Linked DNA regions of Rhodopseudomonas palustris. The protein of the gene in region 1 interacts with the protein of each later gene in a pairwise test. Links are inferred from orthologs where the notes say so. Each region holds a gene or a part of one and is shown on either strand. Other genes may lie near its edges.

Region 1 (11,482 bases):
TGGCATCTCGATTGATCCGTCGCTGATCAAGGCCGACGAGCGCGAAGTGCTCGAAGACCTGCTGGTGGCGGCGCATGGCGACGCCCATCGCAAGGCGGAAGCCGCGATGCAGGAGAAGATGCAGGCCCTGACCGGCGGCCTCGGCCTGCCGCCCGGGCTCGGCCTGGGCTAGTCTTTCTGGCCTTTCGATTCGCGCCTTAGACGCTCGTCTCGTCAATGAGAGTGGCGGAGCGGTGCGTCGTCGCGTCTGATCAACACACGGAGACCCGATGGCCGGTGCCGCAGGCCCCGAGATCGAACGTCTGATTCAGTTGCTGGCGCGGCTACCCGGATTGGGGCCGCGCTCGGCGCGCCGCGCCGCGCTGCATTTGATCAAGAAGCGCGACGCGCTGATGGCGCCGCTCGCCTCCGCCCTGCAGGTTGCGATCGACAAGATCGAAGTGTGCAGCACCTGCGGCAACATCGATTCACAAAACCCGTGCACGGTGTGCACCGATCCGCGACGGGATTCCTCGATCATCGTGGTGGTGGCTGACGTTGCGGATTTGTGGGCACTCGAACGCGCCTCTGCCACAAACGGCCGGTACCACGTTCTGGGAGCGACGCTCTCGCCGCTCGACGGCGTCGGCCCCGAAGATCTGACGATCGACGCGTTGGTGAAGCGTGCACATGACCCCGGCGTTGCCGAGATCATCCTGGCGCTCAACGCCACCGTCGATGGCCAGACCACCGCACATTACGTCACCGACCTCTTGCAGGACGCCAACGTCAAGGTGACCCGGCTCGCTCACGGCGTGCCGGTCGGTGGCGAACTCGACTATCTCGACGAAGGTACGCTGTCGGCGGCGATGCGACAGCGCACCTTGTTCTGACCCAACCGGATTGGACCTGATGACTCAGCCACGCTTGACGCTCTCGACGATTGCCGCGCTCGCCCTGACGCTCGTTGCCTCCGGGGTGTCCGCGCAAGATTCGCCGCAGGGTGCGACGCAGGCAGCGCTGCCGAAGCCGACCGCGCTGCGGGTGGGCGACATTCTCAGCGGCGAGCTGAATGCGTTGAAGACGCGGGCCAAGGGCACAAAGGGCCCGGTGTATCAGCTCGTCAGCGATCCGCGCCGGTTGCCGGCACCGTCCGGGCTGTGCAACCTCGAGAATGGCCCGGAGACCTTCCAGATTGTCCCCGCCGACGATGCCCAGGCGGCGCAGCTCAAGTCACACCGCGGCAAGCAGGTGGCGCTGAAGGTCAGCTCGGTAGCGTGCGCCAACGAGCCCGGCCAGATGAGCGAGGCGGTGGTGACGAAATGGAGTCTGGTGAAGTAAGCGACGGGCTCTCGTCGGCGTTGCGAGGAGCGGGCGGCGCCTAAACCTTCACCGGTCCGAGCGCGGCGAAATGGCCGCGGCGTTGCAGCCACGCCAGCAGCACCAAGCTCGGCGCCGCGACCGCAACGCTGATGGTGAAGAACGCCGGCCAGCCGGTGGCCTGCGCGACGTATCCGGCGCTCGCGGACAGGTAGGTGCGGCCGACGGCGGCGAGGGCGGTGAGCAGCGCGTATTGCGTCGCAGTGTGCAGCGGGTTCTGGCACAGCGCCGACAGGTAGGCGACGAAGATCACGGTGCCGATCGCGCCGGTGAAATTTTCCACCGAGATCGCCAGCGCCAGCGCCCATTGGTTGACGCCGACGGTCGACAGCCAGGCGAACGCCAGATTCGACACCGCCTGCAGCACCGCACCGATCCATAGGCTCGCCACCAGCGAATAGCGCCGCGCCAGATAGCCGCCGGCGAAGCCGCCGATCAGCGTCGCCGCCAGCCCGACGCCCTTCACGATTGCCGCATAATCATTGCGCGAATAGCCGAGATCGATCACGAACGGCGCCGTCATGGTGCCGGAAAATGCATCGGTGAACTTGAACAGCACCACGAAGGAGAGAGCGGTGAGCGCGTCCTTGCGGGTGAGAAATTCGGTGAACGCCCCCAGAGCGGCGTGGATCACCCGCTTCAATGCGCTCTCGCCGCTGGTCGCCGCTTCGGCGCGGCGCGACTGTTCCGGCTCGGTGGCGAGCAGCGCGGTGACGGTGCCGATCAGCACCATCGCGGCCATCGTCACATAGCCCCACATCCATGCGGTGGTTCGGGTCAGTCCGGTACTTTCATAAGCGCTGACCAGGAACAGCACGCCGGCGGTGGAGATCAACATGCCGATGCGGTAGGCAGCCACGTAGGACGCCATGCCGGCAGCCTGCTCCTCTTCCGGCAGGCTCTCGACCCGGAACGCGTCGACCACGATGTCCTGGGTCGCCGAGGCGGTGGCGACCAGCAGCGCGCCGATTGCCACATACAGCGGCGACTTCGCCGGATCGGTGAGCGCCAGCAGCAGGATCGCGGCGATCAGCAGCAGTTGGACGAACACCAGCCAGCCGCGGCGGCGTCCGAATGCTCTGGTGAACAGCGGCACGTGCAGCGCATCGACCAGCGGCGCCCAGATGAACTTCAGCGTGTAGGGCGTGCCGACCAGCGCGAACAACCCGATCGTGCCGAGGTCGACGCCGGACTCCCGCATCCATACCAATAGGGTCGAGCCGGACAGCGCCAGCGGCAGCCCCGACGAGAACCCGAGGAACAGCACCACCAGCACCCGCGGCTGCAAGTACACCGCCATCGCCTCGCGCCAGCTCGGCTTGGTGGAGATCTGCGGAGCGGCGGGATCGGCCTCTGGCAGGCCGGCAGTAGGGCTGGTCATGGGATGAACCTATCCGATTCGGCGACACCGGGCGGACGGCCCGGCGGTCGCGGCCCGAGCGGGCTGCGTCAGCTCCGCGTCATTTCATCGATCCGGAAACTCGCTGCGGCGAACAGATCGGCGCGATCCGGCGCCAATGGGGCTTCGGGGGCAGGTGCTGATGCCGTCCCGGCGGCTTGGTCGGTGAAGTCCAGCTCCTCGATCCGAGCGGCGCGGCGCTCGATCTTGTCGGCGGAGATCAGGATCTGGCGGACGTCGTCCGTGACCTGGCCGAAATGGGTCTGCAGTTTGGTGACGCGCTCGCGCAGCCGAGCCAGATCGTCGCCAAGACTGAGCACCTCGGTGCGGATCTGGTCGGCGGCGTCCCGCATCCGAGCGTCTTTGAGGATCTGCTGCATCACCTGGATCGCCAGCATCAGCAGAGACGGCGACACCAGCACGACGCGAGCCCGGTAGGCTTTCTGAATGACGTCGTCGAAGCCTTCGTGGATTTCCGCATAGACCGACTCCGACGGGACGAACATCAGCGCGGTGTCCTGGGTCTCGCCGGGGATCAGGTATTTCGACGCGATATCGTCGACATGGCGCATCACGTCGGTGCGTAGCCGCTGCGAGGCCGCTTTCTTGGCTTCCTCGGTGGTCGCTTCGCGCAGCGCGGTGACCGCTTCGAGCGGGAACTTGGCGTCGATGCACAGCGGCGGCTGATTCGGCATCAGCACCACGCAGTCTGGCCGTTTGCCGGTCGACAGCGTGTACTGGAACGCGAACGAGCCTTTCGGCAGCCCGTCCTGCACGATCGTCTCCATCCGCGCCTGGCCGAAGGCGCCGCGGGCCTGCTTGTTGGCGAGCACGTCGCGGAGCGTCGTCACCTGGTCGGTCAGCTCGGTGAGGTTGTCGTGGGCACGGTCGATGATGCCGAGCCGCTCGTGCAGCGCCTGCAGGCTCTGCATGGTGTATCGGGTCGACTGGGTCAGCGACTGGCCGAACCGGTGGGTGACGCTGTCGAGCCGTTCGCTCATCGCCCGCGCCATCTCGGCCTGGCGGCCGGCGAGTGCCCGGCCCATCGCATCGACCCGGCCGTTGGCCTCGTGCTGAGCCCGCATCAAAAGCGCCAGTCGTTGATCGATTTCCGCGGTCCGCCGCGTGGCGCTGCCACGGGCGATCAGCACGACGATGGTCGTCAGCAGGACCAGCGCCAGGGCGGCGAAAACGGCGGCGGCCATGCCGATGTTGACCGGCAGATCGCCGAGCCTGAACAGAATCTGGTCCATCGCCGCCGGTGTAGCAGATTGCACAGCCATCAAGAACGAAGATAGAACATGACGCTGAACAGACCTTTAAGGCGAGCCGCGCCGAAAGTGGCAGAAGCTCCGGTCGGTCCCGGATTGACCGCAACGTCGGCGCCGCTTAAATCGCCGCCATGGCCCTACGCGAAATCATCATTCTGCCCGACAAACGGCTGCGCGAGATCTCCAAGCCCGTCACCGAGGTGACGACCGAGATCCGCAAACTCGCCGACGACATGTTCGAGAGCATGTACGAGGCCCCCGGGATCGGACTGGCGGCGATCCAGATCGCCGAGCCGGTGCGGCTGATCACGATGGACATCGTTCGCAAGGAGGGCGACGGCAAGAGCGATCCGCGCGCCTTCATCAATCCTGAGATCGTCGGCGCGTCCTCGGAGATGAACGTTTACGAGGAAGGCTGCCTCTCGATCCCGGAATACTATGCCGAGGTCGAGCGCCCGAAGACGGTGCGGATCCGCTACACCGATCTCGACGGCAACGTGAAGGAAGAGGACGCCGACGGCCTGTTCGCGACCTGCATCCAGCACGAGATCGATCATCTCAACGGCGTGCTGTTCGTCGATCACCTGTCGAAGCTGAAACGCGCGATGGTGATCCGCAAGTTCGAGAAGGCTGCCAAGCGCGGCATCAAGTACGTCTGAGCGCTCGCGAAGGTGATCGGCCGGCGCGTTGCGACGCTCGGCCCTCCGTCGCCCAGACCTGTCCGGGACCTTCACGCCATGCCGCTTCGCCTCGTCTTCATGGGAACGCCCGAGTTCGCGGTACCGACGCTGCTGGCGCTGGCGGCTCATGGCCACGACATCGCCGCGGTTTATACGCGCGAGCCGAAGCCTGCCGGTCGGGGCATGAAGCTGCAGGAGACGCCGGTGGCGCTCGCCGCGCACCGGTTGCAGGCGCCCGTGCTGACGCCGAAGACGCTACGCACCGATGAAGCACTGGCGAATTTTCGCGCCCACGAGGCGGATGCGGCCGTCGTCGTCGCTTATGGCATGATCCTGCCACAGGCGATTCTCGATGCCCCCGAGCTCGGCTGCTACAATTTGCACGGTTCGCTGCTGCCGCGCTGGCGCGGCGCCGCGCCGCTCAATCGCGCCATCATGGCCGGCGACGCCGAGACCGGCGTGATGGTGATGAAAATGGACGCCGGGCTGGACACCGGCGATGTCGCGATGGCCGAGCGCATCGCCATTACCGATGCCATGACGGTCACGGACGTGCACGATCAGCTTGCCAGGCTCGGTGCCGATCTGATGGTGCGGGCGATGGCGGCGCTGGAGCGCGGCGGGCTGCAGCTCACCAAACAGAGCGAAGACGGCGTCACTTACGCGGCCAAGATCGACAAGGCCGAAGCCAAGATCGACTTCGCCAAGCCGACGCGGGCGGTGCTGCGCCACATCCACGGCCTGTCGCCGTTTCCGGGGGCGTGGTGCGAACTGCCGATCGAAGGTCAGCCGGTGCGGATCAAGGTGCTACGCTGCGCGATCGCGGACGGGCGTGGGGAGCCCGGCGAGGTGATCGGCGACCATCTCACCATCGCCTGTGGTGATGGGGCGATCCGGGTGTCGCAGCTGCAGCGCGCCGGCAAGCAGCCGATGACCGCCGAAGAATTTCTGCGCGGCACGCCGATCGCGAAGGGTGTGCGGGTGGGTTAGGGCTGAGGCGCAGCCTGAGCCTGAGCGCCACCCCACCTTCGGTCGTCACCACCCGCGAAAGCGGGTGGCCCAGTATCCCAGAGCGTTCGTGATCTGTTACTGACGTTCTGCAATACTGGGTCGCCCGGTCGAGCCGGGCGATGACGACAGAATTCGGGGCTACGCCGCGCCCTAAAGATGAGTCGCATGCCCCGCTACAAACTCACCATCGAATATGACGGCGCGCCGTTTTGTGGCTGGCAGTTGCAGCCGGCACTGCCGTCGGTGCAGGGCGCGCTGGAGGTTGCGGCGCTGGCGACCTGCGGCGAGGCGGTGCGGGTCCACGGCGCCGGCCGCACCGACGCCGGCGTGCATGCGCTGGGTCAGGTCGCGCATGTCGATATTCCGAAGCCGTTCCGCGCCGACAAGCTCCGCGACGCGCTGAATGCCCATCTGCGCCCCAACCCGGTGGCGGTGCTGGCAGCCGAGATCGTACCCGACACGTTCGAGGCGCGGTTCTCGGCCGTGAGGCGGCACTATCGCTACCGCATCGCCAACCGCCGCTCCAATCTGGCGCTCGACCTCGGCAAGGTGTGGCGGGTGCCAAAGCAGCTCGACACCGATGCGATGCACCGTGCCGCGCAGGTGCTGATCGGCAAGCACGACTTCACCACATTCCGCGACACCGAGTGTCAGGCCGCCTCGCCTGAAAAGACGCTCGACGTGCTCGACGTGGTTCGCGACGGCGATGCGGTCGATATCATCACCAACGCGCGCTCCTATCTGCACAGCCAGGTCCGCTCGATGGTCGGCTCGCTGGTGTGGGTCGGCGAAGGCCGCTGGACCGCCGACGATCTCGCCGCCGCGCTCGCCGCGCGTCGCCGCTCTGCCTGCGGCCCAGTCGCGCCGCCGGAAGGGTTGTATCTGATGCAGGTGGATTACTGAGCGGCGCGGCCGTCATTCCGGGGCGCGCGTGAAACGCGCGAACCCGGAATCCCGATGTTGTCGCGAATTCAGTGGTGCCCTGAATCTCGGGATTCCGGTTTCGCGAGCTGTGCTCGCGCCCCGGAATGACGGGGAGAGTCAGGCGAAATATCTCTGCAGCACGCCGCGGTAGATCGCGGTGAGTTTGTCGAGGTCGCTGACCGGCGTGCGCTCGTCGATCTGGTGCATGGTCTGGCCGACCAAGCCGAATTCGACCACCTGGCAATATTTCGCGATGAAGCGAGCGTCGGATGTGCCGCCGCCGGTGTTGAGCTCGGGCGTGCGTCCGGTGACCTCGGCGATCGCGGCGCCGACCAGATCGGTGAAGGCGCCGGGCTTGGTGACGAACACATCGGCGTTCGACGGCAGCCATTCGATGTGGGCGCGGATGCGGTTGCCACACGCCGCAGCCAGCCGCTGCTCGACCAGTGCCTTCAGCGTTTCCTGAGTGTGGTGATCGTTGAAGCGGATGTTGAATTTGGCGCGCGCTTGCGCCGGGATCACGTTGGTGGCCGGATTGCCGACATCGACCGAGGTGAATTCCAGGTTGGACGGCTGGAATTGCGCCGAGCCGTGATCGAGCGGCTCGTCGTTCAGCGTGGTGATCAGCCGGGCGATATCCGGCACCGGATTGGCGGCGCGGTGCGGATAGGCGACGTGGCCCTGCACACCGTCGACGATCAGCACGCCGGATTGCGAGCCGCGCCGGCCGATCTTGATGGTGTCGCCGATCGTCTCGACATTGCTCGGCTCACCGACGATGCAGTGATCGAATTGCTCGCCGCGCTCGGCGGCCCATTGCAGCAGCTTGACGGTGCCGTTGACCGCGACGTCTTCCTCGTCGCCGGTGATCAGGAACGAGATCGAGCCCTTGGGTTGGCCGCCGGTCGCCGCCAGGTAGTCCAGCGTCGCTGCGACCGCGCAGGCGATACCACCTTTCATGTCGACCGCACCGCGGCCGTACAGCAGGCCGTCCGCAACGTCGCCGGCGAACGCGCCGTGGGTCCAGGCACTGGCATCGCCCGGCGGCACCACGTCGGTGTGCCCGGCGAAGCAAAGATGCGGCGCGCCGTCGCCGATCCGCGCATACAGATTGTCGATGTCGGCGGTGCCCGGCTCCGAGAAGGTGACGCGATGCACCGTGAAGCCCGCCCCCTTGAGCAGCGTCTCCAGCACGTCGAGTGCGCCGGCGTCCGCCGGAGTCACGGACGGGCAGCGCAGCAGGTTTTGGGCGATCGAAAGCGCAGTCGGAGTCGAGGTCATCAGGTCAGCGTGCCTTGCGGCTCCAACGGGTCGGGGCCGTATTGGTTAGGACCGGGGGTACCGCGCAGGCAGCCGAGTTCGACGAAGCCCCAGATCGCGATGCCGAGCCCGATCAGCGCCAGCACGAGGCTGACGGGGCTGTCCTCCATGGTCTGATTTGAGCCACCAAGCAGGCTCGGGCCGAACCAGAACAGCAGGATCCACCAACCGCTCTTATCGCGGTCGTGCAGCCGTTTGACGCCGGTGGCCAGGCCCGACCAGGTGCCGGCAAGGCCGAGTGCAATCGCGATCAGCCAGATCAGTATTGCGCCGCCGGCGAAGCGGAATAGCTGGTCGGGATCGATGCCGCCGAGCCAAGTGATGGCGAGCACGGTGAACACCATCCAGGCGGCGACGTAGATCAGTCCGACCAACCAGTATTTGGCGCGGTTGATGCGACCTCGAAAGCTGAAGAACAGCGTGGTCCAGTCCATCCGCGCCTCCTCTGGGGATCAGTCTCGCAGCAATTCGTTGATCGAGGTCTTGGAACGGGTGCGCTCGTCGACGCGCTTGACGATCACCGCGCAGGCGGTGGCCGGGCCGGGGGCGCCGTTCTTCATCGGCTTGCCGGGCAGGGTGCCGGGCACCAGCACGGCATATTCCGGCACTTCGCCAACGAAGACTTCGCCGGTCTCTCGGTCGACGATCTTGGTCGACGCACCGAGGAAAACCCCCATCGCCAGCACAGCACCCTTGCGGACGATCACGCCCTCGGCGACCTCGGAGCGCGCGCCGATGAAGCAGTCATCCTCGATGATCACCGGTCCGGCCTGCAGCGGCTCGAGTACCCCGCCGATGCCGGCGCCGCCGGAAATGTGCACGCGCTTACCGATCTGGGCGCAGGAGCCAACGGTCGCCCAGGTGTCGACCATGGTGCTTTCATCGACGTAAGCGCCGAGATTGACGAACGACGGCATCAGCACTGCGTTCTTGGCGATAAAGGCAGAGCGGCGCACGATCGCGCCCGGCACCGCGCGGAAGCCGGCTTCGCGGAAGCGGTTCTCACCCCAACCCTCGAACTTCGACGGCACCTTGTCCCACCAGTTGGCACCGCCCGGCCCGCCGGCGATCACGCCCATGTCGTTGAGCCGGAACGACAGCAGCACCGCCTTCTTCAGCCACTGATTGACTGTCCAAGCGCCGGAGGCATCACGCTGCGCGACCCGCACCTTGCCCTGGTCGAGCAGATCGAGTGAGTCCTCAACGGCCTGACGGATCTCGCCCTGCGTCGCCGCGGTGACGGTGTCGCGCGCGTCGAAAGCGGCGTTGATGGTAGATTCCAGGGCGGTGAGCGGCATCGACGGGTCCTTGGGAAGGCTGATTTCAGGGAGAGTTTTGCGGAGTGTTGTCCGGATTCGACCAGAGAGAGTCAAGGCTGGGCGAGGGGCGCTGAAGTGGGGGGCGGCAATCGCAGACGCTCTGGAATACTGGGGCGCCCGTCTGCGTGCGCGATGACGTCTTTCTTTGGGGAGGCTCGCCGCCCTACTTCGCGGGGCTCAGCTTCCCCAAAAACCCCGTCAGATCGTCGGTCACGTGATCGACGTGGGCGGCGTCGCGGCCTTCGAGCTCCCAGTCTTCGCGCACCACGTCCTGGCTGTCGTCAGGCACCACCAGCACCGTGGTCATGCCGAGCTGGTGCGGTACGGTGAGGTTGCGGGCGAGGTCTTCGAACATCGCGGCGCGGGCCGGGTCGACGCCGTGGCGGTCGAGAAAGCGGCGGTAGGTCTGCGGTGCCGGCTTCGGCTCGAGCTCAGCGGCGATGATGTCGAACACCGCTTCAAAATGATGACCGATGCCGAGCCGCTCCAGCACCTTGCCGGCGTGCGCGGTCGAGCCGTTGGTCAGGATCAGCTTGCGGCCTGGCAGTCGCTCGATGGCATCGCCCATCGCCGGATTCGGCAGCAGCGGCGAATGGTCGATCGCGTGGACGTAAGCTAGGTAGTCGTCGGCGTGGACGCCGTGCTCGGTCATCATCCCGCGCATCGTGGTGCCGTAGCGCTTGTAGTAGTCCTTCTGGATGCGGAAGGCTTCTTCCGGCGGCACTTTCAGCCAATCGGAGACGAAGTCGCGAATCCGCGCATCGACCTGCTGCCACAGATTGAGATGATGCGGGTACAGCGTGTTGTCGAGATCGAACACCCAGGTCTCAACGTGATCGAAGCCGCGCTTGCCGAGCTGCATCATGGTGCGGACAACCTCAATGTCTTACCGCTACTTAGATCGACGGCGGCAAAGCCGGTGGCGGCGAGGCCGCGGGCCGCGCAATCTCCCTGCTCGCCGATCTCGAACTTGCTGTCGCGCGTGCACAGCGTGGTGCCGCCGCCCCAGTTGAGCGCGCGGCCCTTGATGGTGACCGGCCGGCCGCTACTGTCGACCGCTTCGGCGAAGCTGAACACCCGCTTCGGCTGGGCGCCGAGGTCCGGGCGCAGGCACTGGCCGGGCGCGACGCCGTACCAGCCGCGGCTGGTGATGGTCTTGCCGTCGTCTTCGGCGACCGCTGCCATGATCTTGTACTTGGTGTCGTTGCACCAGGTCAGCCCGCTGCCGGACGGCTGCTGCACCGCCTTGATCATCACGTCGAAGAAATCCGGTGCATCGACGATTTCGGGCTTCAGGCCGCGGCTCTTGAGAAAGGCGGACAGCGCCGCCTGCGTCTTCGGTCCGTCGACGCCATCGATCGGTGAAGCGTCGTAGCCGGCGATCACCAACAGCCGCTGGATCGCGGCGAGCTTGGCCTGCTCGTCGTCATAGCCGGAGTCCTCGGCCAGATACGCGATCTTGTTGCCGTCCTCGGTGTCGGTCGGCTTGATCTCGGTGAAGGCGGCGAGCGTCTGGCCGCCGCGGCATTGCCGCGCGGCGGCGATGACGAAATTGTCCTCGGCGATGCACAGCCGGTCGGTGCCGTTCTGCGGCAGCGGCGAGACGCCGTACACCGGCAGCGCGCGGGCATTCAGCATGATGCGGTCAGCGTTGAGCGCGCCTTGCACCACGACCCGGCATTGCGCCGGATCGATCCGCAGCCATCCGCGCGACGCGGTGGTGCCGTTGGAATCCACCCCGATTGCCGTCTCGACCACGTAGCTCATGCGGTTGCAGAGCTTGAGGTCGGCGTGAGCCGCGGAGGTGAGGGAGAGAGTGGTGACAATGGTGGCGAGGGCGCGTGATCTCCACCCCGTCATGCCCGGCCTTGTGCCGGGCATCCACGTCTTGCTGAGGAAACCGCCGGAAAGACGTGGATGGCCGGGACGAGCCCGGCCATGACGGATGTTATCGCCGCCGCCCCGCATCACTTGTGGATCAGCGTGCCGGTGCCCTGGTTGGTGAACAGTTCGAGCAGCACTGCGTGCGGGACCTTGCCGTCGAGGATGACGACGCCTTCGACGCCCTGTTCGAGCGCGTAGATGCAGGTCTCTACCTTGGGGATCATGCCGCCCGAGATGGTGCCGTCCGCGATCAGCTTGCGGGCATCCTTGATCGACAGTTCGGGGATCAGCTTCTTGTTCTGGTCGAGCACGCCC
Region 2 (11,512 bases), 430 kb from region 1 along the record:
CGAACGGCGTCATCCACGTGATCGATACCGTGCTGATGCCGTCGTAATTCGCAGTCGGCTTCGCCGCGACGTTGTCCCCCGGCGCGGCGGGACGGTGACGCAAGTCGCCGCAAATGAAGGCGCGGGCCGGGTGACCGGCTCGCGCTTTCGTGATCCCGATCGCGCGCGGTTGCGTGACGGTCGGCAGACGATCGATATTCGGCAGTAACGAAATCGGCGCGTTGCCCGTAATGTCAGGAGCAACTGCTGCCTTTCAGGAATAGGGCCGATGTCCACCACCACCCTGACCGACCCCGCCCCGACTACCGTGCCCGCCGAGAGCGGCGCCGTCCTGCAGCCGTTGTGGGTGCGGGTGATGCACTGGATCAACGCCGCCGCGATGCTGGCGATGATCCTGTCCGGCTGGCAGATCTACAACGCCGCACCGCTATTCGATTTCCAGTTCTCGCGCGCCTTGACGCTCGGCGGATGGCTCGGCGGCGGATTGCTCTGGCACTTCGCCGCGATGTGGGTGCTGGTGATCAACGGCTTGTTGTACGTCATCCTCGGTTTCGCGACCGGACGATTCCGCCACAAGCTGTGGCCGATCACGATGTCGGGCGTCGCCTCCGATCTGGCGCAGGCGATCCGGCTACGGCTGTCACATGACGACCTCAGCCGCTACAACGCGGTGCAGAAGGTGCTGTATGTCGGTGTGCTGCTGGTCGGCCTGGTGTCCGTGGCATCGGGGCTGGCGATCTGGAAGCCGGTGCAGTTTCATTCGCTCACTGCCCTGCTCGGCGGCTACGACACCGCGCGCTACGTGCATTTCTTCGCGATGAGCGCGATCGTCGGTTTTTCAGCGATCCACATCGTGCTCGCCGCCCTGGTGCCGAAGGCGCTGCGGGCGATGATTATCGGACGCTGAACCTAAAGGCAGTTTCTCCGTCATGGCGAGCACCGGGAAGCAATCCTACCTCCGTGCATCGAGCTGGATTGCTTCGCCGCTTCGCTCCTCGCAATGACGCCAAGAGGACAAACATATGCTGCGCATCAACAGACTGCTGATCCCGGGCGTCGACAAGAAGCTGCTGGTTCGCGACGCTGCCAAGCTGATACCCGATGTATCGCGGCGGCGCTTCCTCGCCGGCGGCGCCAGCCTCGGCGCGCTGACGCTGCTGACCGGCTGCGACGTCGTCGACGGCGCCTCGGCCGAGACGCTGCTCGCCAAGGTGTCGAAATTCAACGACGCGGTGCAGGCGGCGATCTTCAATCCGAACACACTGGCGCCGACCTTCAGCGAGAAGGACATCACCCGGCCGTTCCCGTTCAACGCCTACTACTCACTTGACGAAGCGCCGACGATCGACGGTGGCGATTGGAAGCTGGAGGTTTCGGGCCTGGTCCAGAACAAGAAGAGCTGGACGTTGCAGGAGCTGACGCAGCTGCCCGAGGTGTCGCAGATCACCCGCCACGTCTGCGTCGAAGGCTGGAGCGCGATCGGCCAGTGGAGCGGGGTGCGGCTGCGCGACTTCCTCGACCTGATCGGCGCCGACACCAAGGCAAACTACGTCTGGTTCCGCTGTGCCGACGACTACACCTCGCCGATCGACATGCCGACCGCGCTGCATCCGCAGACCCAGATGACCTTCAAGTTCGGCGGCGACGTGCTGCCGCGGGCCTACGGCTATCCGATGAAGATCCGGATTCCGACCAAGCTTGGCTTCAAGAATCCGAAATACGTCGTGTCGATGGAAGTCACCAACGACTACAAGGGCGGCTATTGGGAAGATCAGGGTTATAATTCGTTCAGCGGGTTGTAGTCGTCCTCATCCGCCCGTCATTCCGGGGCACGCGCAACGCGCGTGAGCCCGGAATACCGCGGTTATTGTGATCGGCGCGTGCCCCGCATGTCGAGATTCCGGGCTCGCTCACTGCGTGAGCGCCCCGGAATGACTCGGGGGACGTCTGTCACATCCCAACAATCACAAATGGTTCCTCGCCAGATCCGCGGCCAATCGCGTGTTGGCGTCGCGGCGGTCGCGGTGTTAGCGTCGCGCATACGTTTTCAGAACACACGTCACGGGAGGTCCTGATGATCCTGCGAGCTTTGTTGTGCACCGGCGCGCTGCTCGGCGTCACCACGGCGGCGATGGCGGCGGACAGCGCCAAGGCGACGCTGAAGAACGCCGAAGGCGCCGAGATCGGCACCGCGACGCTGACCGAGGGTAGCAAGGGCGTCACCATCAAGCTGGCGCTGAAGGGACTGCCGCCGGGCGAACACGCCTTCCACATCCACGCAGTCGGCAAATGCGAGCCGCCATTCACCTCGGCGGGCGGCCATTTCAATCCGGAGAACAAGAAGCACGGCAAGATGGCAGAGGGCGGCGCCCATGCGGGCGATATGCCGAACCTCGACGTGCCGGCCTCCGGCGCGCTGAGTATCGACGTCGTCAACGACGCGGTGACGCTCGCCAAGGGCAAGCCGAACTCGGTGTTCAAGGACGGCGGCACCGCGCTGGTGATCCACGCCAAGGCCGACGACTACAAATCCGATCCCGCCGGCAACGCCGGCGACCGCATCGCCTGCGGCGTGATCGAGGAAGCGAAGTAACGCGGGCAGGTCATTCCGGGGCACGCGCAACGCGCGTGAACCCGGAATCTCGACATGTTCAGCGCGGCCACACGTCGCACCAACTTCTGGATTCCGGGTTCGCTCGCTATGCGAGCGCCCCGGAATGACGGTGCGAGTTGGGACTACTTAGGCAGCGGTCGCTGGAAGGCCGACAGCGCTGCGCCGAGTGCCAGCGTCGCGGCGGAGACGGCGAGCGCGGAAGACAGCGAGCCGATCGCGTCGGTGATGGCACCAACCACCAGCGGGCCGAGCGTCTGGCCAATGCCGAATGCGATGGTCATCGCGGCGATCGCGCCGGGCCAGCCGGCCTGCGGATAGTTGAAGCGGACGAACGCGGTGGTCGAGGCCACCACCGCGAAGAACGACACCCCGAACACCAGCGCCGAGGTCGCCAGCATCACGGGCGACAGGCTGAACAGCGGCAACACCGCGCCGACCGCATTGACCGCCAGGATGATGGTGGTCGACAGCCCGCCGCGGTGCAGCGCCATCACCCGGCGCCAGACCCAGGGCGTAACGAAAGCACTGATCCCGATCAGACACCAGAACGCGCTCTGCGCCGCGGCACCGCCGCCGGCATCGCGCACATAGGCGATCATGAACGTCATGTAGGCGATGTAGCCGGCACCGAACATGAAGTAGCCGGCGAGATAAACCAGCACGGGGGCAATCCGGAACGGCGCTGCGCGGCCGCCGCCGAGCCCGCCATCGACCCCGATCGGCGCCAGCAGCACCGGTAGGGTCATCGCGGCCGACAGCGCCGCCAGTACCAGCCAGCCGATCCACCATGAGCCGGGGCCGGCCGCCTGCAGCAGAAACGGCGCGATCAGCCCCGACGACAGGATGCCGATGCCGGGGCCGGCATAGAACAGGCTGAGCAGAAATGCCGACCGCGCCGGCTGCGCCTGGGCGATCGTGGTGGCGAGCGCCCCCGCCGGCCACGAACGCCAGCGCCGCGCCGATCCCGGCAATCAGCCGGGCCGCCGACAGGACGGCGAAATTGCCCGACAGCGCGCATAGCGCCAACGAGGCGACGCAGGCCAGCGTGCCAACCCGCACGATCGCCGCCATGCCGAACCGGGCGACCAGCCGGGACGTCACCAGCGCGCCGACCAGATAGCCCGCCGCATTGATGGTGTTCATGAATCCGGCCGCCGAATACGACCAGCCGAGGCTGTCGCGCATATCCGGCAGCAGCAGCGAATAGGCGAAGCGGCCAATCCCGAGCCCGACGGTCGGCGCAAGCGACAGGATCAGGATCAGGCGCGCGGGGTGAGCGGGCGCCGCCTCGGTGCGGTCGAGCAGGGTCAAGAAAGGGTCTCCGGCTCGGTCATTCTGGCAGCGAATGCGCCCCACCCGCAACACGCAGCGGCGGCAACACTGTCTTGCCAAGCCCGCACCGGCGATCTAGCACTCGGCCCCGCGAATTCATTTCTTCCTGTCATGCCCGGGCTCGACCCGGGCATCCATCCGTCTCGAAACGATGGATCGCCGGGTCAAGCCCGGCGATGACGCTTGCAAGGACCCGATCATGGCAACGCACAAACTGCTTCTTCTCCCCGGCGACGGCATCGGCACCGAAGTGATGGCCGAGGTCAGCCGGCTGATTGACTGGCTCAACAAGGCCGGCATTGCCAGCTTCGAGACCGAGCACGGCCTGGTCGGCGGCGCCGCCTATGACGCCGACAAGGTGGCGATCACCGACGCCACCATGGCGCTGGCGCAGGACTCCGACGCGGTGATCTTCGGCGCGGTCGGCGGCCCGAAGTGGGACGGCGTGCCCTACGACGCCCGCCCCGAAGCCGGCCTGCTGCGGCTGCGCAAGGATCTCGGCCTGTTCGCCAATCTGCGGCCGGCAGTGTGCTACCCGGCGCTGGCGGATTCCTCGAGCTTGAAGCGCGACGTGGTCGAAGGCCTCGACATCATGATCGTCCGCGAGTTGACCGGCGGCGTGTATTTCGGCGAGCCGAAGACCATCACCGATCTCGGCAACGGCCAGAAGCGCGCGGTCGACACTCAGGTCTACGACACCTACGAGATCGAGCGGATCGGCCGGGTCGCGTTTGACCTCGCCCGCAAGCGCCGCAACAAGGTCACCTCGATGGAGAAGCGCAACGTCATGAAGACGGGCGTGCTTTGGAATGAAGTGATCACCGCCGTGCACGACCGCGAATACAAGGACGTCCAGCTCGACCACCAGCTCGCCGACTCGGGCGGCATGAACCTGGTCAAGTGGCCGAAGCAGTTCGACGTCATCGTCACCGACAACCTGTTCGGCGACATGCTGTCCGACATCGCCGCGATGCTGACCGGCTCGCTCGGCATGCTGCCGTCGGCCTCGCTCGGCGAAGTCGACGCCAAGACCGGCAAGCGCAAGTCGATGTACGAGCCGGTGCACGGCTCGGCCCCGGACATCGCCGGCAAGGGCATGGCCAACCCGGTGGCGATGCTGGCCTCGTTCGGCATGGCGCTGCGCTATTCGCTCGACATGGGCGCGCTGGCCGACAAGCTTGACGAAGCGATCGCCGCGGTCCTGGCCAAGGGCCTGCGCACCGCCGACATCAAGAGCGAAGGCACCACGGTGATCTCGACCTCGCAGATGGGCGAAGCGATCGTCACCGAACTGCAGACCCTGCACGCCTGACGAGATCATTCGCGGGCCAGCCGCCGCGAACCGATCTTCAACAATGCGAGGAACCGCCGGGCCCAGCCCGGCGGGGACCTGAACCCAAACAAAAACGCCCGCCGGATCGGCGGGCGTTTTCGTTTCTGAAGCTGTCGCTACGGGTGCCGCAGCGGATCAGTACAGCGGGAAACCGGTCGGAGAGCCGCCGAGATCGGAGGCCGGGTTGAGCGGCCAACGGTCGAGCGGGCGCTGGCCGTTCTCGCGGGCGAACGAATAGCCCGGCGGGAAGGCGTAGTCCGAGAAGTGACGTTCGCCCGGCTGCACTTCGGTGCCGGCATCGAGCCAGGACCGCTTGGTGACGTACACTCGGGTGCGGGGACCGGCCTGATAGACCACGTTCGGGCCGCGGGAGCCGTAGCGGATCTGGTCGGAGGTGCCGTAAACCCGCTTCTTCTTCGGCGCGGCATCGGCATTGCTGACGCCGATCACGGCGACGGCGGCTGCCGCGAGCAGGACCGGCAACAGTCTGGCGGCAGTGGATTTCACGAACATCGGGGTCCCCATCGGCAGGCGCATTCCAGGTTCGTCCTTTGTAGCCGCCGCCGCACACCGGCCACAAGATCAATCCGGCAACACCAGCCGACAATCATTCAATCCGCCCGTCGCCAAAATGTTGCATCAACTCCAGGGCGTTACGCCGCCCCCGGCCCGTCTTTCGCTCATAGCCGACCGCGCAGCAGAGGGTCCTGCGGACCGGTCAGCCAGTCGGCGGACGCCTCCGAAGCCGCGGACTGATTCGGCGCGCAGCTGCCGCGCCGCAACTCCGCCTGGGCGAACGCAGCGGCCGTCGCGGCATCACCACCCAGCAGCACCAGCCGGTCGAGCAGGCAGGCCGCCGCGGACCGGCGCTGCGGCCCGCTGTCGCCGCGACAGGAGAAACCGGAAATCCTCAAACTCGCGGCATCGATCGCTTTGACGAAGCCCAGACAAGAACCGGCCGGCCGATCGCTCCCCGGGAGGCTGAACAGCGGCACCGGGCCGAACTTGGTATCGATCACCCCGGCGGTCTCGATCGTCGCAGTTCCAGCCGGGTCCATGCGGGCCGCCAGGGCCGCTTCTGCCGCGACACGGGAGGTCTCACGACCGATCCGGTAGATCTCGATCTCGGCCGTCACCGGCTCTCCCGGCGCAGCCAAGCGCAGGATGTCTTTGCGGCCGCCATCGGGGTGGCGCAGAATTTCGGTCGTCTCGGCCTTGCCCGGCCAATCGAGCTGACTGAGCGCGTAGGCCGGTTGCGACCGCGTCGCCACGCTCCAGCCCAGTCCGGCCTCGGCGGTGGTCGCCGCGGTGATCGCGGCGTCGGTCAGCGGATTGGCGGTGTAGAATACGATGAGGCCGATCAGCGCCAGCGCGCCCACATAGGCCATCGTCCGCAGCAGGGTGTCACGACATTCCTCGGCGAAGCTCTGCAGCGCCGGATAAATCCGGTGCCGGGAGGCTGCGGCGCGGAGGGCAGGGCTGCTTCGCATTGCGCGGGCTCGAACGGCTACTACGTTGTGTCCGAGGCGTTTCTCGCATAGAAGCGCTGACTTCTCCTTGCTGCGGCCTGCCGCAGCGGAGCAAATTCCTTCGGAGAGTGAACGATGGGTTACAAAGTCGCGGTAGTGGGTGCGACCGGCAATGTCGGGCGTGAGATGCTCGCCATTCTGGACGAACGCAAATTCCCGGCCGACGAGGTGGTGGCGCTGGCATCGCGCCGCTCGGTCGGCGTCGAGGTGAGCTACGGCGACAAAACCCTGAAATGCAAGGCGCTCGAGCACTACGACTTCAGCGACGTCGACATCTGCCTGATGTCGGCCGGCGGCGAAGTGTCGAAGGAATGGTCGCCGAAGATCGGTGCGCAGGGCGCGGTGGTGATCGACAACTCCAGCGCGTGGCGGATGGACCCGGACGTGCCGCTGATCGTTCCCGAAGTGAACGCAGCGGCCGCGGCCGGCTTCACCAAGAAGAACATCATCGCCAATCCGAACTGCTCGACCGCGCAGCTCGTGGTGGCGCTGAAGCCGCTGCATGATCACGCCAAGATCAAGCGCGTGGTGGTGTCGACCTATCAGTCGGTGTCGGGCGCCGGCAAGGACGCGATGGACGAGCTGTTCTCGCAGACCAAGGCCGTCTACACCAACAGCGAGCTGGTGAATAAGAAATTCCCGAAGCGGATCGCCTTCAACCTCATCCCGCAGATCGACGTCTTCATGGAAGACGGCTTTACCAAGGAAGAGTGGAAGATGGTGGTCGAGACCAAGAAGATCCTCGACCCCAAGATCAAACTGACCGCGACCTGCGTGCGGGTGCCGGTGTTCGTCAGCCACTCGGAATCGGTCAACATCGAGTTCGAGAACCCGATCAGCGCCGACGAAGCGCGCGAGATCTTGCGCAAGGCGCCGGGCTGCCTCGTCATCGACAAGCACGAGCCGGGCGGCTACGTCACGCCGTATGAAGCCGCCGGCGAGGATGCGACCTATATCAGCCGCATCCGCACCGACCCGACCGTCGACAACGGTCTGGTGCTGTGGTGCGTGTCCGACAACCTGCGCAAGGGCGCGGCGCTGAACGCGATCCAGATCGCCGAAGTGCTGATCAACCGTAAGCTGATCACCGCCAAGAAGCAGGCGGCATAGCCGTCAGGAATTTTGATATCGACAGGCAATGGCCGGGGCTCGTCCCCGGCCATTTTCGTTCGGGGTGCGCAACGGTACTGACGCGAGCGCGCCCGCACGTTAGGCTGGCGCAGCTTCATTGCCCACGGCCGCCCCATGACCGACCAACCTGATCCGACGCCATCCCCGTCCTCCGCGAAACACGTCGAGCGCGGCTTCGAGACCTTGCTGTTCAACAGCCGCTGGCTGATGGCGCCGTTCTATTTCGGTCTGGTGATCAGCCTCGTCGTGCTGCTCTATAAATTCGTGATGCTGCTGTACGAGTTCATCGTGCACGCGACGCTCGCCAAGGAATCCGACATCATCCTCGGCGTGCTCAGCCTGATCGACGTGTCGCTGACCGGCAATCTGGTGCTGATCGTGGTGTTCTCCGGCTACGAGAACTTCGTGTCGCGGATCGACCCCGGCAATCATCCGGATTGGCCGGAATGGATGACCAAGGTCGATTTCGCCGGACTGAAGCAGAAGCTGCTGGCCTCGATCGTGGCAATCTCGGCGATCCAGGTGCTCAAAGCGTTCATGAACATCGACAGCTACGATCAGACCAAACTCACCTGGCTGGTCGGCATCCATCTGGTGTTCGTGGTCTCGACCCTGATCATGGCGCTATCCGACCGCTGGGGCCACAGCGACGATAAAGGCGGACATTAGCCGCTTCCTTGGCGCTCTCCCGGCACAGCGTCATGCGCGGGCTTGACCCGCGCATCCATCCCGCGCGAAGCGCAGTGAACGATTAGCTGATTGGCTTCCAAACGATGGATTGCCGGGTCCAGCCCCGGCCATGACGTCGCGTCTGCTCTCACACGACTTTTGCGGCCGGCACGAACTGCTTGTTCTCCTGATCGAGCACGAACAGATCGCCGTCGGCGACACCGAAATAGGCGCCGTGGAGCTGCAGCTTGCCACGCTCGACCAGGATTTTGATGCACGGGAACGTCATCAGGTTCTCGATGCTGCGGAACACCGCTGCCTTTTCGATCCGGGTGCGGAAGTCCTGCACGGTTTCGTGGTCGCGCTTTTCGACCACTTCGCCCGGCTTGGTGAACATCTGCATCCAGCGGCCGATGAAGTCGCTTTCGGTCAGCGGCGGGGTCTTGTCGGTGAACGCCTTGATGCCGCCGCACAGCGCGTGGCCGAGCACCACGATGTGCTTCACCCTGAGCACCTGCACGGCGAATTCCAGCGCCGCCGAAACGCCGTGGGCGCCGCCGTCCGGCTCGTACACCGGCACCAGATTGGCGACATTGCGCACCACGAAAATCTCGCCCGGCCCGGCGTCGAAGATGACCTCCGGCGAGACGCGGCTGTCGCAGCAGCCGATCACCATCACTTCCGGCGACTGACCGCGCTCGGAGAGTTCACGGAAGCGGCTCTGCTCGGTCGGCAGCCGCTGCGTCCGGAACGCCTCGTAACCGTCGATCAGTGACTTCGGAAAGGATGTCATCGGCGCAGTTCCCTCCTTCAGGGTGCGGGGGTGGGGCACGTCGGCGAACGATACCGCCATCGCGACGCGCGCGGCCTGATGCCGCTCGCATAATCACAGGACGGGGCCGCGAACAAGCCTTCCGACCGGATGATCGAGATGCTATCGGCTCGGACGTTTTCGTGACGCCGAAGGGGGAACCATGATTCGACCGCGCCGCAGCCTCTTGTTCATGCCGGGATCGAACGCGCGGGCGCTTGAAAAGGCCCGGCTGCTGCCCGTCGACGGCCTGATCCTGGACCTCGAAGACGCGGTGGCGCCCGACGCCAAGGATACGGCGCGCGACCAGATCGCAGCGGCTGTGGCGGCCAAGGGCTACGGCAAGCGCGAAGTCCTGGTGCGGATCAACGCGCTCGACACCGCGTGGTGGCAGGACGACATCGCGATGGCCGCAAAGGCCGGGCCGGACGGCATTCTGGTGCCGAAGGTCTCGAGCATCGAAGACATCGCCACCGTGGGCAACAAGCTCGCCGAACTCGGCGCCGATCCATCGATCCGGGTCTGGATCATGATCGAGACCGCGCGCGGCGTGCTGCATGCCGAGGAACTGGCCGCACAGAAGCACGAGGCCAAGTCGCGGCTGGAAGGCTTCGTGTTCGGCCCCAACGACATCTCGCGCGAAACCGGCATTCGAATGCTGCCCGGCCGCTCCACCATGCTGTCGATGATCACGCATTGCGTGCTCGCCGCGCGCGTCCACGGCCTGATCGCGCTGGACGGACCGTACAGCGACATCGGCAATGTCGACGGCCTGTCGGAAGAGTGCGCGCAGGCGCGCGACCTCGGCTTCGACGGCAAGACGCTGATCCATCCCGGCCAAATCGACGCCTGCAACGCCGCCTTCACGCCGCCGCCCGAAGACGTCGCCCAGGCCCGCAAGATCCTCGCCGCATTCGAGCGCCCGGAGAACCAGGGCCGCGGCGCGATCCAGCTCGACGGCCGCATGGTCGAACGCCTGCACGCCGAAATCGCCAAGAAGACGATTGCGATCGCCGACGCGATCGAGACCGCAGGCCATTAAGGCCGCAAGCGGCTAATACAGCGGATGGTCATTCCGGGGCGCGAGCGCACAGCTCGCGAACCCGGAATCCCGAGATTGTTTTGCGATCGTTGGTTATTTGAACATCGCGATTCCGGGTTCGCCGCTGCGCGGCGCCCCGGAATGACGTGTTTCTGACTGCAAAGAGCGGTGCCCGATCAGGCCGCGCGCACCGACGCCAGGAAGTTGCCGACCTCGGCGCGCAGGCGGCTGCTCTCGCTCGACAGCGATTTGGCGGCGGACAGTACCTGCACCGAGGCTGCGCCGGTCTCGCGGGCGCCGGCCTGGACGCGGGCGATGTCCTCGTCGACCTGCGAGGTGCCGTGGGCCGCGTGCTGGATGTTGACGGCGATGTCCTTGGTGGCCATGCCCTGCTCCTCGACCGCGGAGGCGATCGAGGAGGAGATCTCCGACATCTGGCCGATGATCGAGCAGATCTCCTTGATGGCAGCCACCGACTCGCCGGTCGCCGCCTGAATGCCGGTGATCTGCTGACCGATCTCGCCGGTGGCCTTGCCGGTCTGCTCGGCCAGCGCCTTGACCTCCGACGCGACCACGGCGAAGCCGCGGCCTGCTTCACCGGCCCGGGCGGCTTCGATCGTCGCGTTCAGCGCGAGCAGATTGGTCTGCCCGGCAATGTTGCTGATCAATTCGACGACATCCCCGATCCGGGCCGCAGCGGCCGACAATTCGCTGACCCGTTCATTGGTCTGGCGCGCCTGATCGGCCGCCTCGTTCGCCACGTTCGCAGAAGTCTGCACCTGCCGGCCGATCTCGTGGACCGATGCGGTCAGTTCCTCGCTGGCGGACGCCACCGACTGCACGCCGGCGGAGGCCTCCTGGGACGACGAGGCGACGCCGACCGCAAGCTCGAGCGAGCGAGCCGCGGTCGAGGACAGCGAGTGCGCGGCGGCTTCCAATTCGTTGGCGGCGGACGACACGGTCTTGATGATCTCTCCGACCGCGTCTTCGAAACCGTCGGCGAGCCGCGCCATATCGGCCTTGCGCTGCTCGGCGACAAGATGCTCCTGCC

What was found.
Region 2: the proteins of def (region 1) and HZF03_RS01165 interact in binary tests that used the Escherichia coli proteins (3 or more experiments, as listed by UniProt). The link is inferred for Rhodopseudomonas palustris from one-to-one orthologs.

Annotation. Positions count from the first base shown.
Region 1 is NZ_CP058907.1:673,300-684,781, forward strand. The notes cover bases 3,112-5,924. They hold def (peptide deformylase), read left to right. Parts: upstream 3,112-4,160; coding sequence 4,161-4,688; downstream 4,689-5,924. Other genes in these bases: HZF03_RS03140 (DNA recombination protein RmuC), read right to left, coding at 3,112-4,011; fmt (methionyl-tRNA formyltransferase), read left to right, coding at 4,767-5,699; truA (tRNA pseudouridine(38-40) synthase TruA), read left to right, coding at 5,886-5,924. Also shown: HZF03_RS03120 (YbaB/EbfC family nucleoid-associated protein), read left to right, coding at 1-172; recombination mediator RecR, read left to right, coding at 270-872; HZF03_RS03130 (hypothetical protein), read left to right, coding at 892-1,320; HZF03_RS03135 (AmpG family muropeptide MFS transporter), read right to left, coding at 1,361-2,740; more of HZF03_RS03140, read right to left, coding at 2,809-3,111; more of truA, read left to right, coding at 5,925-6,623; dapE (succinyl-diaminopimelate desuccinylase), read right to left, coding at 6,762-7,925; HZF03_RS03165 (DUF805 domain-containing protein), read right to left, coding at 7,925-8,398; dapD (2,3,4,5-tetrahydropyridine-2,6-dicarboxylate N-succinyltransferase), read right to left, coding at 8,417-9,262; HZF03_RS03175 (pyrimidine 5'-nucleotidase), read right to left, coding at 9,447-10,148; HZF03_RS03180 (DUF1036 domain-containing protein), read right to left, coding at 10,145-11,164; argB (acetylglutamate kinase), read right to left, coding at 11,251-11,482. UniProt on the Escherichia coli protein: Removes the formyl group from the N-terminal Met of newly synthesized proteins. Requires at least a dipeptide for an efficient rate of reaction. N-terminal L-methionine is a prerequisite for activity but the enzyme has broad specificity at other positions.
Region 2 is NZ_CP058907.1:243,885-255,396, forward strand. What follows is about bases 6,058-8,900. They hold HZF03_RS01165 (aspartate-semialdehyde dehydrogenase), read left to right. Parts: upstream 6,058-6,883; coding sequence 6,884-7,918; downstream 7,919-8,900. Other genes in these bases: HZF03_RS01160 (hypothetical protein), read right to left, coding at 6,058-6,667; HZF03_RS01170 (TIGR00645 family protein), read left to right, coding at 8,054-8,608; HZF03_RS01175 (carbonic anhydrase), read right to left, coding at 8,757-8,900. In the rest of the region: HZF03_RS01125 (fasciclin domain-containing protein), read left to right, coding at 1-47; HZF03_RS01130 (cytochrome b/b6 domain-containing protein), read left to right, coding at 269-907; HZF03_RS01135 (molybdopterin-dependent oxidoreductase), read left to right, coding at 1,023-1,802; HZF03_RS01140 (superoxide dismutase family protein), read left to right, coding at 2,075-2,593; leuB (3-isopropylmalate dehydrogenase), read left to right, coding at 4,146-5,258; HZF03_RS01155 (hypothetical protein), read right to left, coding at 5,415-5,816; more of HZF03_RS01160, read right to left, coding at 5,960-6,057; more of HZF03_RS01175, read right to left, coding at 8,901-9,401; HZF03_RS01180 (HpcH/HpaI aldolase/citrate lyase family protein), read left to right, coding at 9,583-10,461; HZF03_RS01185 (methyl-accepting chemotaxis protein), read right to left, coding at 10,638-11,512.